2 regions of the Micromonospora sp. NPDC049101 genome follow, and region 2 is predicted to be linked to the other one. Evidence: riboswitches for the same ligand, from Rfam matches in the RefSeq annotation. Region 2 holds a riboswitch; the other holds the start of a gene.

Region 1 (5,958 bases), on a different contig from region 2:
CTTGCCGAAGCTGGGCCGGTCCCAGGTGGACTCGCGGGCGGCCTCGGCGACCTGCCGGGCCTCCTTCTCCGAGACCTGCCCGGCCTCCTCGGGCAACGGGGCCGCGGCACCGGCGGTGCGGGGTGCGGCGTCGGAATCGGGGCCGTCCGGTGCTGGTCGGCCGTCCTGCGTCGTGGTCACGGCTGCCCCCTCGAACCTCGGTGCGGCTGCGTCGACATGCGCGACTATCGTCACGCTACCCCCGGTTGTTACCCGGAGGTAGCCATCGGTGGAGATCTGTCAGATCAGCGGCCGGCGATCTCGTCCGGGTCGTCGTCCTCGTCGTCGATGTCGTCCTCACCCCAGTTGCGGCGAGCGAACGGCAGGGCGGCCCAGAAGGTGATGAACCAGAGCCCGGTCAGTGCGCTGAGCACGAAGGCGATCGGCCGGTCCAGCACGAAGTCGGTGATCAGCAGCACCGCGCTGACCATCGCGATCAGCATGAAGGCGAGACCCCCGGTGGCCATCCGGTGTGCGAAGCGCACCAACTCCGGCTTACGCCCCTGCCGGAACAGCGCCCGGTGGAACGCCACCGGCGAGATGATCATCGCGGTCGCGGCGGCCGCGGCGAGCAGCGCGACGATGTAGACGTCCCGCTGGAACTCCGTGGTCTCGGTGAACCCGTTACTGAACGGCAGGGTGAGCAGGAAGGCGAAGAGGATCTGCACGCCCGTCTGTGCGACCCGCAACTCCTGCAACAGGTCGGCGAAATTACGCTGCCAACGCTGCTTCTCGGTCTCCTTGGACACGCGCTACCTCCGCTGCGACGCTACTGCCGGCGGTCCCGGCCGCCGGCAGCAACGCCAATGCCCCACCCGGGCGAGCGCGAAACGGGTTCACGACATCCGTCGTTCACCTTCCGGACGCACCTCGGCCATCAGCACCGCGTCAGGACCCGCGCCGGATTCGACCGGCGTACCGGGCCTCCAGCTCCGTGTTGTGCGCGTCGCCGTCGGGGATGTTCGCCGACAGGTAGACCGGCGGCCGCTCCCCCGCCGACAGCAGCCGCGCCACCACCTCCACCGTGACCTGCTGGGCCAGCAGCGCGGCGGTGATCGACGAGACCGCGCCGACCGCGCCGCCACCGGGCAGCGGCAGCGTCGCGTCACCGTACGGCGCACCGTTGTCGAGCACGACGTCCGCGAGGTCGGCCAGCTTGCGCCCGGACGGGTGGCGGGAGGTCATCCGACCCGAGTGCTGCGCCGAGGTGATCGCCACCAGGGCGTGGCCGCGTTCCTTGACGAGCGTGGCGAACTCCACCATCGCGCCGTTGACCCCGGAGCTCGAGGCGAGCACGAAGACGTCGGCGGGCCGCACCGGAGCCAGCTCGTAGAGCCGGTGGGCCACCGCCGGGTCCCGCTCCAGCAACGGACCGAGCCGTTCGGCCGGTTCGCCGCCGAGCAGCACCAGGTCACGCAGCGCGATCCGGTTGGTCGGCACCAGCCCACCCGCCCGGCCGGCGATCTCCATGGCGAGGGCCTCGGAGTGTCCGGTGCCGAACGCGTGCACCACCCCGTCGGCGCGTACGGCGTCGGCGATCAGGTCGGCGGCCCGCCCCACCGCCTCCCGCTGGCTGGCGGCCACCCGACCGATCGTCTCGGTCACCACGGCCAGGTAGGCCTCGGCACTCACCGTCATGCGTCCTCCGTCGTTCGATTACGGTCCAGCCAGCGCACCCCGAAGTCGACAGCCGCCCGCTGGCGCATCAACCTGCCGGTCCCGGTGCCGACCGGTCCGCTGCGCACCGCCCCGGTGGCCTCCAGGTCCGCGCCCAACGCGTCGAAGTCGTCCGCGTCGAGCCGTACGTCCTGCCACCACACCCATTCCCGACCGCCGTCGCCGGTCCGCACCGCCGCGCCGACCCGCTCCCGGGGCGAACCCGGGCAGCGGTACTCGGCCAGGTGCAGAGAGGTGCTCACGGAGTGGTCCACGCCGAGCAGGAGAACGTCGGCGTCCAGGTCGTAGAGCCGGGCCAGCGGCGAGCCCTCGCCGAGCATGTCGGCCAGGCGGTGCCCGGCCACCACCTGCTCGGCGGCCGGACCGAGGGCGGCGAACGACACGTGCGGATGCGAACTGCGCAGCGCACCGGGCCAGCCACGGACCGTCTCGGCGAGCGCGCCCATGAAATGGCTCGGGGTCACCGCCGGGTCGAAACCCGGCATCTCGGCGCGGATCAGCGGCCACCAGTCCGCCGGCACCGGCGGGTTGCGCCACTGCGCGGGATCACTGTTGTCGGGCGTGTGGGTGGGCACCACGATCGTGCCGTCCGGGCCGAGCGCGTCACGCAGGGCGAGCACCACGGCGTGCGGTCCGCCGCAGACGAACCCGAGCGGACGCAGCGCGGCGTGCACCAGCAGCGTCGCGCCGGGGCGTACGCCCAGCAGGCGCAGTTGCGCGGCGATCGAGCGCCGGGTGCCCGGCCCGCTGGTACCCGTCGTCACGGTGCCCCTCTCCGACCGACCCGCACGGCTCAGGCCGTTCCGGCGGCCCGGGCCAGGATCGCCTCGGCGAGTGGGCCCGGCGCGGTGTCCGGAATCCAGTGACTCACACCGGTCAACGGCACGAAGCGGTACGCCCCGGTGACGTTCGCGGCACACGCCTCGGCGGCACTCCGGCCGATGGCGACGTCCCGGTCACTCCAGACGTAGGTGGTGGGCACCGCGACCGGGCCGACGCCGGCCAGGTCGGCGCGGGACATCGCCCGGTACCAGTTCAGCGCGGCGGTGAGCGCCCCCGGCGCACGCATCGGGGCGGCGTAACGGTCCACCCGGGGCGCGTCGCCCACCCCGCCGAGCATCTTGCGCAGCGCTGTCGCGTTCCACGCCAGCAGCACCCTCTCCGCGGTCCTTGGCTTACGGAACAACGTGATGTACGACGAGCGGGCCTTCTGCTGACCGTCGTTGGCCAGGGCGTACGCCATGGCGGCCGGATGCGGCACGGACACCGCGGTCAGCGTGCGGACCCGGTCGGGGTGCCCAGCGGCGACGGCCCAGGCCACGATCGCGCCCCAGTCGTGGCCGACCAGGTGGACGGTGTCCAGCCCCAGGGCGTCGAGCACCGCCACCACGTCGGCGACCAACTCGGGGATCCGGTAGTCGGCCACCGCCGTCGGCCGCGCGCCGGGCGAGTAGCCGCGCTGGTCCAGCGCGTACGTGCGCAGCCCGGCCGCGTGCAGCGCGGGCACCACGTCGTCCCATTCGCCGCGGTGTTGGGGGAAGCCGTGCAGCAGCAGGACGGGTACGCCGTCCGACGGACCGCCGGCGGTTACCTCGAACGTGAGACCTCGCGCGTCGACCCGCATGATCGTCAGCCTACCCATCCGGCGCACCGCCGGCCGAACGCCGAGACGGACGGAAGCCCTGCTAGGCCGGCACCCCTGGTCGGTGTTAGCGTCGACGAGACAACTTCACATCCGACAGGGGAGCGCACAGCGCTGAGAGTGCGGGCACGCCCGCAGACCCTCGAACCTGATCTGGGTAATGCCAGCGCAGGGAGTTCGGTCGACCTCCAGCCGCGCCGCCGTCCGGTGCCACCGGGCGTGCGGCGTGCGTCTTCTCCTGGTTCGCATTCAGAACTGGGAGCAACACATGAATTCCACCACCGACACGGGCCGCTGGCGGACCATCGACATCGTGGTCGCCTCGGTGATCGCGGTCGCCTTCGGGGTCATCTTCTGGGCCTGGGGCCTGGTCTGGAGCGCCACCGAGGGTGCGTTCACCTTCTTCCCGCCGGCGCAGGCGCTGCTCTACGGCGTCTGGCTGATGCCGGCCGTGATCGGCGGCCTGGTCATCCGCAAGCCCGGCGCCGCGCTCTACTGCGAGACGGTGGCCGCGGTTCTCTCCGCGCTGCTGGGCAGCCAGTGGGCCGGCACGGTGATCCCGCAGGGCATCGTGCAGGGCATCGGCGCCGAGCTGGCGTTCGCCGCGTTCCGCTACCGGTCGTACCGGCTGCCGACCGCGCTGCTGGCCGGCGCACTGACCGGTCTCAGCGCCGCATTGTTCGACTTCTTCGTCTGGAACGCCGACTACGCGTTCGCCGACTACCGCCTCCCGTACGCGCTGATCACCATCGTCAGCGCCACCGTGATCGCCGGTGCCGGCGGCTGGCTGCTGACCGAGTCCCTGGCCAGGACCGGAGTCCTGGACCGCTTCCCGGTAGGCCGGAACCGAGCACTGATCTGACCCCACCCACTCGGGCCGATCATGAGGTGGACGGATGGATCTCCAGAACCACCCGTCCACCTCATGATCAACCGGGCAGGGTGAGGGGCGGCGGGCCGGGAGGGGGTGGGTTTGGTGGGCGGGGTACTGCTGCGGGGGTTCGGATGGCGGCACGCTGGGCGGCGCGCCTGGGCTCTGCGCGGGGTTGATCTGCGGGTCGAGGCTGGGGAGCGGGTTCTGCTGCTCGGGCCCTCCGGGGCCGGGAAGAGCACCCTGCTCAGCGCGCTGGCCGGGCTGCTCCCCGAGGACTCCGGCGAGCAGGAGGGCACCGTCGAGATCGACGGACTCGACCCGCGCAAGGGGCGGGAACGCGTCGGCATCGTCTTCCAGGACCCGGAAACCCAACTGGTGATGGCACGCTGCGGCGACGACGTCGCGTTCGGGCTGGAGAACCGCGGCGTACCGACCGACGAGATCTGGCCCCGGGTGGACGAGGCGCTGCGCCGCGTCGGCTTCCCGTACCCCCGGGACCGCCCCACCGCCGCGCTCTCCGGCGGCGAACAGCAACGCCTCGCCCTGGCCGGCGCACTGGCGCTGCGTCCGGAACTGCTGCTGCTCGACGAGCCGACCGCCAACCTCGACCCGGCCGGGGCCGACCTGATCCGGCAGGCGGTGGCCGGCGCCCTGGACGCCGACACCACGCTGATCCTGGTCGAGCACCGGATCGCCGAGGCGCTGCCGCTCGTCGACCGGGTGGTCGTCCTGGAACCGGGCGGCGGGGTCCGCGCCGACGGCACACCCGAGGCCGTCTTCGCCGCCCACGGTGCCACGCTCGCCGCCGAGGGGGTCTGGGTGCCCGGTCACCCCATCGCACCCCGGCCAGCCACCGCCGCGCCCGGGGACCTGTTGCTCACCGCCGACCGGCTCGGCCTGCCGCCCCGGCTGGGCTCCACCGACCTGGCGGTACGCGCCGGCGAGGCACTCGCCGTACGCGGACCCAACGGCGCCGGCAAGTCCACCCTGGCGTTGCTGCTCGGCGGGTTGCTCCGGCCGGGCACCGGACGGGTCACCGCATCCGTCGAGTTGGCCGGCACCGACCACCGCACTCCCCCACACCGGTGGTCGGCCCCCGCACTGGCCCGGCGGATCGGGTCGGTCTTCCAGGATCCGGAGCACCAGTTCGTCACCAGCACCGTCTTCGACGAACTGGCGCTCGGCCCCCGCCGGACCGGTCAACCCGAGGCGGCCGTCAAGGAGACCGTGTCCGCGCTGCTGGAACGGCTGCGCCTGGGCCGCCTCGCGGCTGCCAACCCGTACACCCTCTCCGGTGGTGAGGCGCGGCGGCTGAGTGTGGCGACCGCCCTGGCCACCGCGCCCCGCCTGCTGATCTGCGACGAACCCACCTTCGGCCAGGACCGGCGGACCTGGCGGGAGTTGGTCGACCTCTTCGCCGACCTGCGCGACGCCGGGCACGGCGTGGTCGCGGTCACCCATGACGCGGACTTCGTGGCCGCGCTCGCCGACCGCACCGTCACCCTGCACCGGGCCGCGGCCGGCGCCGTCCCCGCCGACCCGGCAGGTGATCGGCCAGGTCGGCCGGCGGGCCAGCCTGGCCGGGACGACGTCCGATGATCAGCATCGAGCCGGTCGCCGCGCCCGACGCGCCGTTGGCCCGCCGCAACCCGGTGGCGAAGGTCGCCGCCGCGCTGGTCTTCTCGTTCACCCTGCTGGCCACCCTGGACCCCCTCGCCCCGGCGAT
Region 2 (5,958 bases):
TACGGGCCGGCGGCGGGCAGGTGCACGGCGTCGCCGCCGAGCGGGTCGGGCCCGGCCACGACGAGGGTTCCGCCGACGTCGGCGAGGATCGCGCGCAGGTCGGTGGCGAGGGCGGCGCGCTCGGCGCGGGGCAGGTCCTTCTCCCGCAGCACCACCCAGCGCACTCCCCCGGCCACCGCTCCCGCGACAACCCGCTCAAGCCCACCCCGAGCGGCAATCCGATCGGTAAGAACGACCACCCCCGACGGCACCCTCCCCAACGAGATCTTGGAAGGAACGTGCCCCTCCAGGGGCGGTTTGCTTCCAAGATCTCCCGCCGGCGGCGACGCCGTCGGCGGCGGTGACGCTTGGGGCGGTGGTAGGGCGGTCACAGGTTTGGTCTTCCCTCGTCGGGGGTGGACGCCAGCGCGTGGAAGCGGCGGGCGATCCGGCCGGCGCCGGCCGCCAGATGTCCGGCCTCGACCGCGTAGCGCATCGCGGTGGCCATCGCCACCGGGTCCGCGGCCCGGGTCACCGCGCTGGCCAGCAGCACGCCGTCGCAGCCCAACTCCATCGCCAGGGCCGCGTCGGAGGCGGTGCCGATGCCGGCGTCGAGAATCACCGGCACGTCGACACCCTGGCGGATGAGCCGGATGTGGTGCGGGTTGCCGATGCCCAGCCCCGAGCCGATCGGCGAGCCGGCCGGCATCACCGCGGCACAGCCCACGTCGGCGAGCCGGCGGGCGAGCACCGGGTCGTCACTTGTGTACGGCAGGACGGTGAAACCGTCGGCGACCAACTCCTCGGCGGCGCGGAGCAACTCCACCCCGTCGGGCAGCAGCGTCCGCTCGTCGCCGATCACCTCCAGCTTGACCCAGTCGGTGTCGAACGCGTCCCGGGCCAGTCGGGCCACCTTCACCGCCTCGGTCGCGGTGTGGCAGCCGGCGGTGTTCGGCAGCAGGCGTACCCCGCACCGGTCCAGCAGGTCGAGCAGCCCACCGGCCGTGCCCGGGGCGGTGTCCACCCGGCGCAGGGCCAGGGTGACCAGCTCGGTGCCGGACGCCCGGATCGCCTGCTCCAGCACGTGCAGATTCGCGGCACCACCGGTGCCGAGGATCAGCCGCGAGGTGAACGTCTCCCCACCCAGCTCGAACGACACCCCGCTCACCCGCCCTGCGCCGCGGTGAGCACCTCGACCCGGTCACCGTCGCGCAGCGCCGTGGTCGCCCAACCCGCCCGGGGCACCACTTCGCCGTTGACCGCGACCGCCACCCCGCGCGGTTGCGGGGCGACGTCACGGACCAGGTCGGCCACGGACACCTCACTCGGGACGCTTCGCCCGGCCCCGTTCACCGTCAACTCCACAGGTCCCCCTTCATCGTCGTTTCGGGCTCACCGTCCGCCGCCACACCGACGAACCGGTCCGGCCGGAAAGGCGCGAGCAGCGGATCGGGTACGCCGGCGCACACCAGGTCGGTGATCAGGTCGGCGGTGACCGGGGTGAGCACGATGCCGTGCCGGTGGTGACCGGTGGCGACCAGGACGTCCGGTCGGCCCGGCAGCGGCCCGAGGATCGGTGCGTTGTCCGGGGTGCCCGGCCGCAGCCCGGCGGCCGCCTCGACCAGGTCGTACTCGGCCAGCTCGGGCAGCAGGTCGACGCCGGCGCGGAGCAGGCGCTGCACGGCACCGGCGGTGACGGTGGTGTCCGACCGTTCCTCGACCGTCGCGCCGAGCACGACCTCGCCGTTGGGGCGGGGCACCAGGTAGACGGGTTCGCCGTCGGCGTACCCCCGGATCACGTGCCGGAAGCCTGGCGCGACGCCGTCGGGCGCGCGCAGCCGGAGGATCTGGCCCTTCACCGGCCGTACGGGCAGGCCGGTGAGTGCGGCGGCCCCGCAGCCGGCGGCGACCACGGTGACCGCGGCGTCCACATCGGACAGCTGGGTGACCACCTGCGGCACCAGCACCGCGCCGGCCCGCTGCGCGGCCGTGCGCAGCGCCGGCACCAGCAGCCGGGGGTCGACCTGGTGGTCGGTGGGCGCGAGCGCGCCGCCGCGCACCCGGGGGGCGAGGGCCGGTTCGAGGTCGCGCAGCTCGCTGGGGCGCAGGGGGGTCACCGGCAGACCCAACCCCTGTTGGTACGCCCACAGCCGGCGCGCCTCGGCCAGGTCGTCGCGGGTCAACCCGACCAGCAGGGTGCCCTCGGTCCGGTAGCCGATGTCGACGCCCGTCGCGTCGGCAAGCTCGGCGGCGAACGTGGGCCAGCGGTCGGCGGACGCCAGCAGCAGCTCGGTCAACTGCCGCTCACCGAAGTACGCCTCGGCGACCGGGGCGAGCATGCCGGCGGCCACCGCCGACGCCCCCGAGCCGGGTGCCGGATCGTGCACCACCACCCGCAGCCCCCGCGCGGCGCAGCGCCAGGCGATCGCCAACCCGATCGGCCCGGCCCCGATCACCGCCACGTCCGGCCGGCCCCGGTCGTCGGAGGACGCCGACTCGGACCGGCCGGTCAGCACGTCAGGGCCTCGATCAGCGTGGCGGTCGCCTGCGCCGGGTCGGCGGCGGCGGAGAGCGCGCCGACCACCGCCACCCCGTACGCCCCGGCGGCCCGCAGCTCCCGTACGTGGGCGGCGGTCACGCCCCCGATCGCGATGACCGGCACGTCGACGGCGTCGGCGACGGCGCGTACCCCGGTGGGCCCGATGGGGTCCGGCAGGCCGGACTTGGTGCTGGTGGGGTGGCACGGGCCGACGCCCAGGTAGCTGGCTCCCGCCGCGACCGCCGCGTTCGCCGTTTCCGGCGCGCGGGCGGTGGCTCCCAGCACACCGGTGGGGCCGAGCACCCGCCGGGCGGCGGTGACCGGCAGGTCGTCCGCTCCGACGTGGCCGCCGGCGGCACCCACCGCCAACGCCACGTGCAGTCGGTCGTTGACCAGGCAGGTCGCCTCGTACGGCTGGCAGAGCGCCAGCACCCGCCGGGCCAGGTCGTACGCCTCGCGGTCGGTGGCGGAGTCCTCGACCCGGACCTGCACGACCAGGTCGGCGCGGGCCACCGTGAGGGCGGCCCGGACCACGGTGAGCGGGTCCCGACCGGGTCGGGTGTCGGTGATCAGATGCAGTCGCCCCAGGGACGGCACGGCAACTCTCCTCCCTGCGCCGGCATTATCCGGATCAGGTTCGACGGTCGGGGGCTGTCAGCCCCCCTCTCAGCCCGGTACACCGGGCTCCCGTGGGTTACTTGCGTGTCACCGTACGACAGATCCGCCGGTCTGCCAAGGCGGGGCTCGGCGGCGGCCGGTGGGCCGGAACGCACCGAATCGAGCTAGATCTGTGGGGCGGTTCATGCGGTCCTGTTCGGAATGTCGCCTGCCGTTGCAGAACCGTTACCCGCCGGCATCTTGCCGGACATTGAACCAGTCGAATTAATTTGTTCAGCGATTCGACAAAATGTCGGTGGGGGTGCCCTCGCAGGGTGTGACCACCGGCTCCATCAGGGACGGCCTTCGGCGAGCCGACTCCCGCGATCTCCGTCACTACGACACAGGAGGCGGCGTGTCCCGTTCTCGTCGTGCCCGCGTACCCATCACCGCAACCCTCATCTCCCTGGCCCTCGCTTCGACGACCCTGTTCGGCACACCCGCGCAGGCCGCGCCGGCCGCCGCACAGGTCCCCCCACGGGAGGCAGCGGCCGGAACCCCGGTCACCCAGGTGGCGCCGAAGGCGCCCCAGAAGGCCGCCGACGATCCCTTCTCGGTCCTGGTCTTCTCCAAGACTGCCGGCTTCCGGCACGACTCCATCCCCACCGGTGTCGCCGCCATCCAACAGCTCGGCGCCGCCAACGGATTCACCGTGGACGCTTCCGAGGACGGCGCCGCGTTCAGCGACGCCAACCTGGCGAAGTACAAGGCCGTGATCTGGCTCTCCACCACCGGTGACGTCCTCAACGCCGAGCAGCAGGCGGCGTTCGAGCGCTACGTGAAGGCCGGCGGCGGTTACGTCGGCATCCACGCCGCGTCGGACACCGAGTACAGCTGGGCCTGGTACGGCGACCTGGTCGGCGCGTACTTCGCCAACCACCCGCAGAACCAGCAGGCCACGGTCAAGGTGGAGGACCACGCCCACCCGTCCACGGCCGAGCTGCCGGACCGCTGGTCCCGGTTCGACGAGTGGTACAACTTCCAGACCAACCCGCGGCCGGACGTGCACGTGCTGGCCAGCCTGGACGAGAAGAGCTACACCCCGGGGGCGGGCGCGATGGGCGCCGACCACCCGACCTCCTGGTGTCAGGACTTCGACGGCGGTCGTTCCTGGTACACCGGTGGTGGGCACACCCGGGAGTCGTTCGCCGAGCCCGAGTTCCTGTCCCACCTGCTCGGCGGCATCCGGACCGCGGCCGGTGTCGCGGACGCCGACTGCGGTGCCACGAAGACCTCGAACTTCGAGAAGATCGCCCTGGACAGCAACACCAGCAACCCGATGGAGCTGGACATCGCCCCCGACGGGCGGGTCTTCTACATCGAGCGCGACGGCCGGGTGCAGATCATCAAGCCGGACACCGGCAGCACCGTCACCGCCGTCGACCTGGACGTCTTCACCGGCAACGAGGACGGTCTGATCGGCATCCGGCTCGACCCGGACTTCGCCACCAACAAGTGGGTGTATCTCTACTACGCCCCGAACGACAACGTCACGCGCAACCTGCTGTCCCGGTTCACCGTGACCGGCGACACCATCGACCCGGCGAGCGAGAAGCAGGTGCTGCGGGTCGACACCCAGCGCAACACCTGCTGCCACGCGGGCGGCAGCATGACGTTCGACAGCGCCGGCAACCTCTACCTGGCCACCGGTGACAACACCAACCCGTTCGAGTCCAACGCGTACTCGCCGCTCGACGAGCGCCCGGGCCGCCAGGACTACGACTCGCAGCGCACCTCGGCGAACACCAACGACCTGCGTGGCAAGGTGATCCGGATCCACCCGGAGGACGACGGGACGTACACCGTTCCGACGGGCAACCTCTTCGCGCCGGGCACCGAGAAGACCCGTCCCGAGATCTACGCGATGGGCTTCCGCAACCCGTTCCGGATCGGCACCGACCCGAAGACCGACACGCTGTACGTCGGGGACTACGGGCCGGACGCCAACGCGAACAACGCGACCCGGGGCCCCCGCGGTCTGGTCGAGTGGAACATCGTGACCCCCGGCAACTACGGCTGGCCGTACTGCACGGGCACGAACGAGGCGTACAACGACTACACGTTCCCGTCCGGCCCGAGCGGCGCGAAGTTCGACTGCGCCGCGCCGGTGAACAACTCGCCGAACAACACCGGCCTGACCAACCTCCCCCCGGTCGTCCCGGCCACCGTCGACTACGGCTACGCCGGTGACGCGCGGTACCCGGAGATCGGTGGCGGTGGCGCGCCGATGGGCGGCCCGGCCTACCGGTACGACCCCAACCTCAACTCCACCCGCAAGTGGCCGGCCTACTACGACGGCAAGGCGCTGCTCGGCGAGTGGAACCAGAACAAGATGTACACGATGCAGGTGACCGCCGACGGCAAGTCGCTTGTGGACATCAACCAGCTGCTCACCGGCATGAGCATGATCCGGCCGATGGACTTCGAGTTCGGCCCGGATGGTGCGCTGTACCTGATCGAGTGGGGCAGCGGCTTCGGCGGCAACAACGACAACTCCGGCATCTACCGGATCGACTACACCGCCGGTGACCGCGCGCCGATCGCGGCGGCGTCCGCCAACCCCAGCTGGGGTCCGGCGCCGTTGACCGTCACCTTCTCCAGCGCCGGCTCCCGGGACCCGGACGGTGGCACGCTCACCTACGCCTGGGCCTTCGGCGACGGGCAGACCTCCACCGAGGCGAACCCGACGCACACCTACACGACGCCGGGCAACTACACCGCCCAGCTCACCGTGACCAACCCGAAGGGCCGTACCGCGGTGGCCAACGTGCCGATCACCGTGG

The links. Region 2 has a riboswitch for thiamine pyrophosphate ahead of thiE (thiamine phosphate synthase). Riboswitches for the same ligand answer to the same signal wherever they lie in the genome.
Region 1: it holds a riboswitch for thiamine pyrophosphate, as region 2 does, so the genes downstream of both, AB0B57_RS29925 (ECF transporter S component) here and thiE (thiamine phosphate synthase) in region 2, are expected to answer to the same signal.

Annotation. Positions count from the first base shown of each region.
Region 1 covers NZ_JBEZED010000028.1:88,975-94,932, reverse strand. The annotation lists gene AB0B57_RS29950 (acyl-CoA dehydrogenase family protein) at 1-180, opposite strand, end outside; gene AB0B57_RS29945 (DUF6328 family protein) at 285-788, opposite strand; gene AB0B57_RS29940 (SIS domain-containing protein) at 928-1,677, opposite strand; gene AB0B57_RS29935 (AAC(3) family N-acetyltransferase) at 1,674-2,480, opposite strand; gene AB0B57_RS29930 (alpha/beta fold hydrolase) at 2,510-3,340, opposite strand; TPP riboswitch at 3,447-3,551, shown strand; gene AB0B57_RS29925 (ECF transporter S component) at 3,627-4,220, shown strand; gene AB0B57_RS29920 (ABC transporter ATP-binding protein) at 4,335-5,831, shown strand; gene AB0B57_RS29915 (energy-coupling factor transporter transmembrane component T) at 5,828-5,958, shown strand, end outside.
Region 2 covers NZ_JBEZED010000035.1:14,030-19,987, reverse strand. The annotation lists gene AB0B57_RS32615 (thiamine phosphate synthase) at 1-260, opposite strand, end outside; gene AB0B57_RS32610 (thiazole synthase) at 368-1,147, opposite strand; gene thiS (sulfur carrier protein ThiS) at 1,144-1,344, opposite strand; gene thiO (glycine oxidase ThiO) at 1,335-2,492, opposite strand; gene thiE (thiamine phosphate synthase) at 2,489-3,115, opposite strand; TPP riboswitch at 3,110-3,219, opposite strand; gene AB0B57_RS32590 (ThuA domain-containing protein) at 3,531-5,958, shown strand, end outside.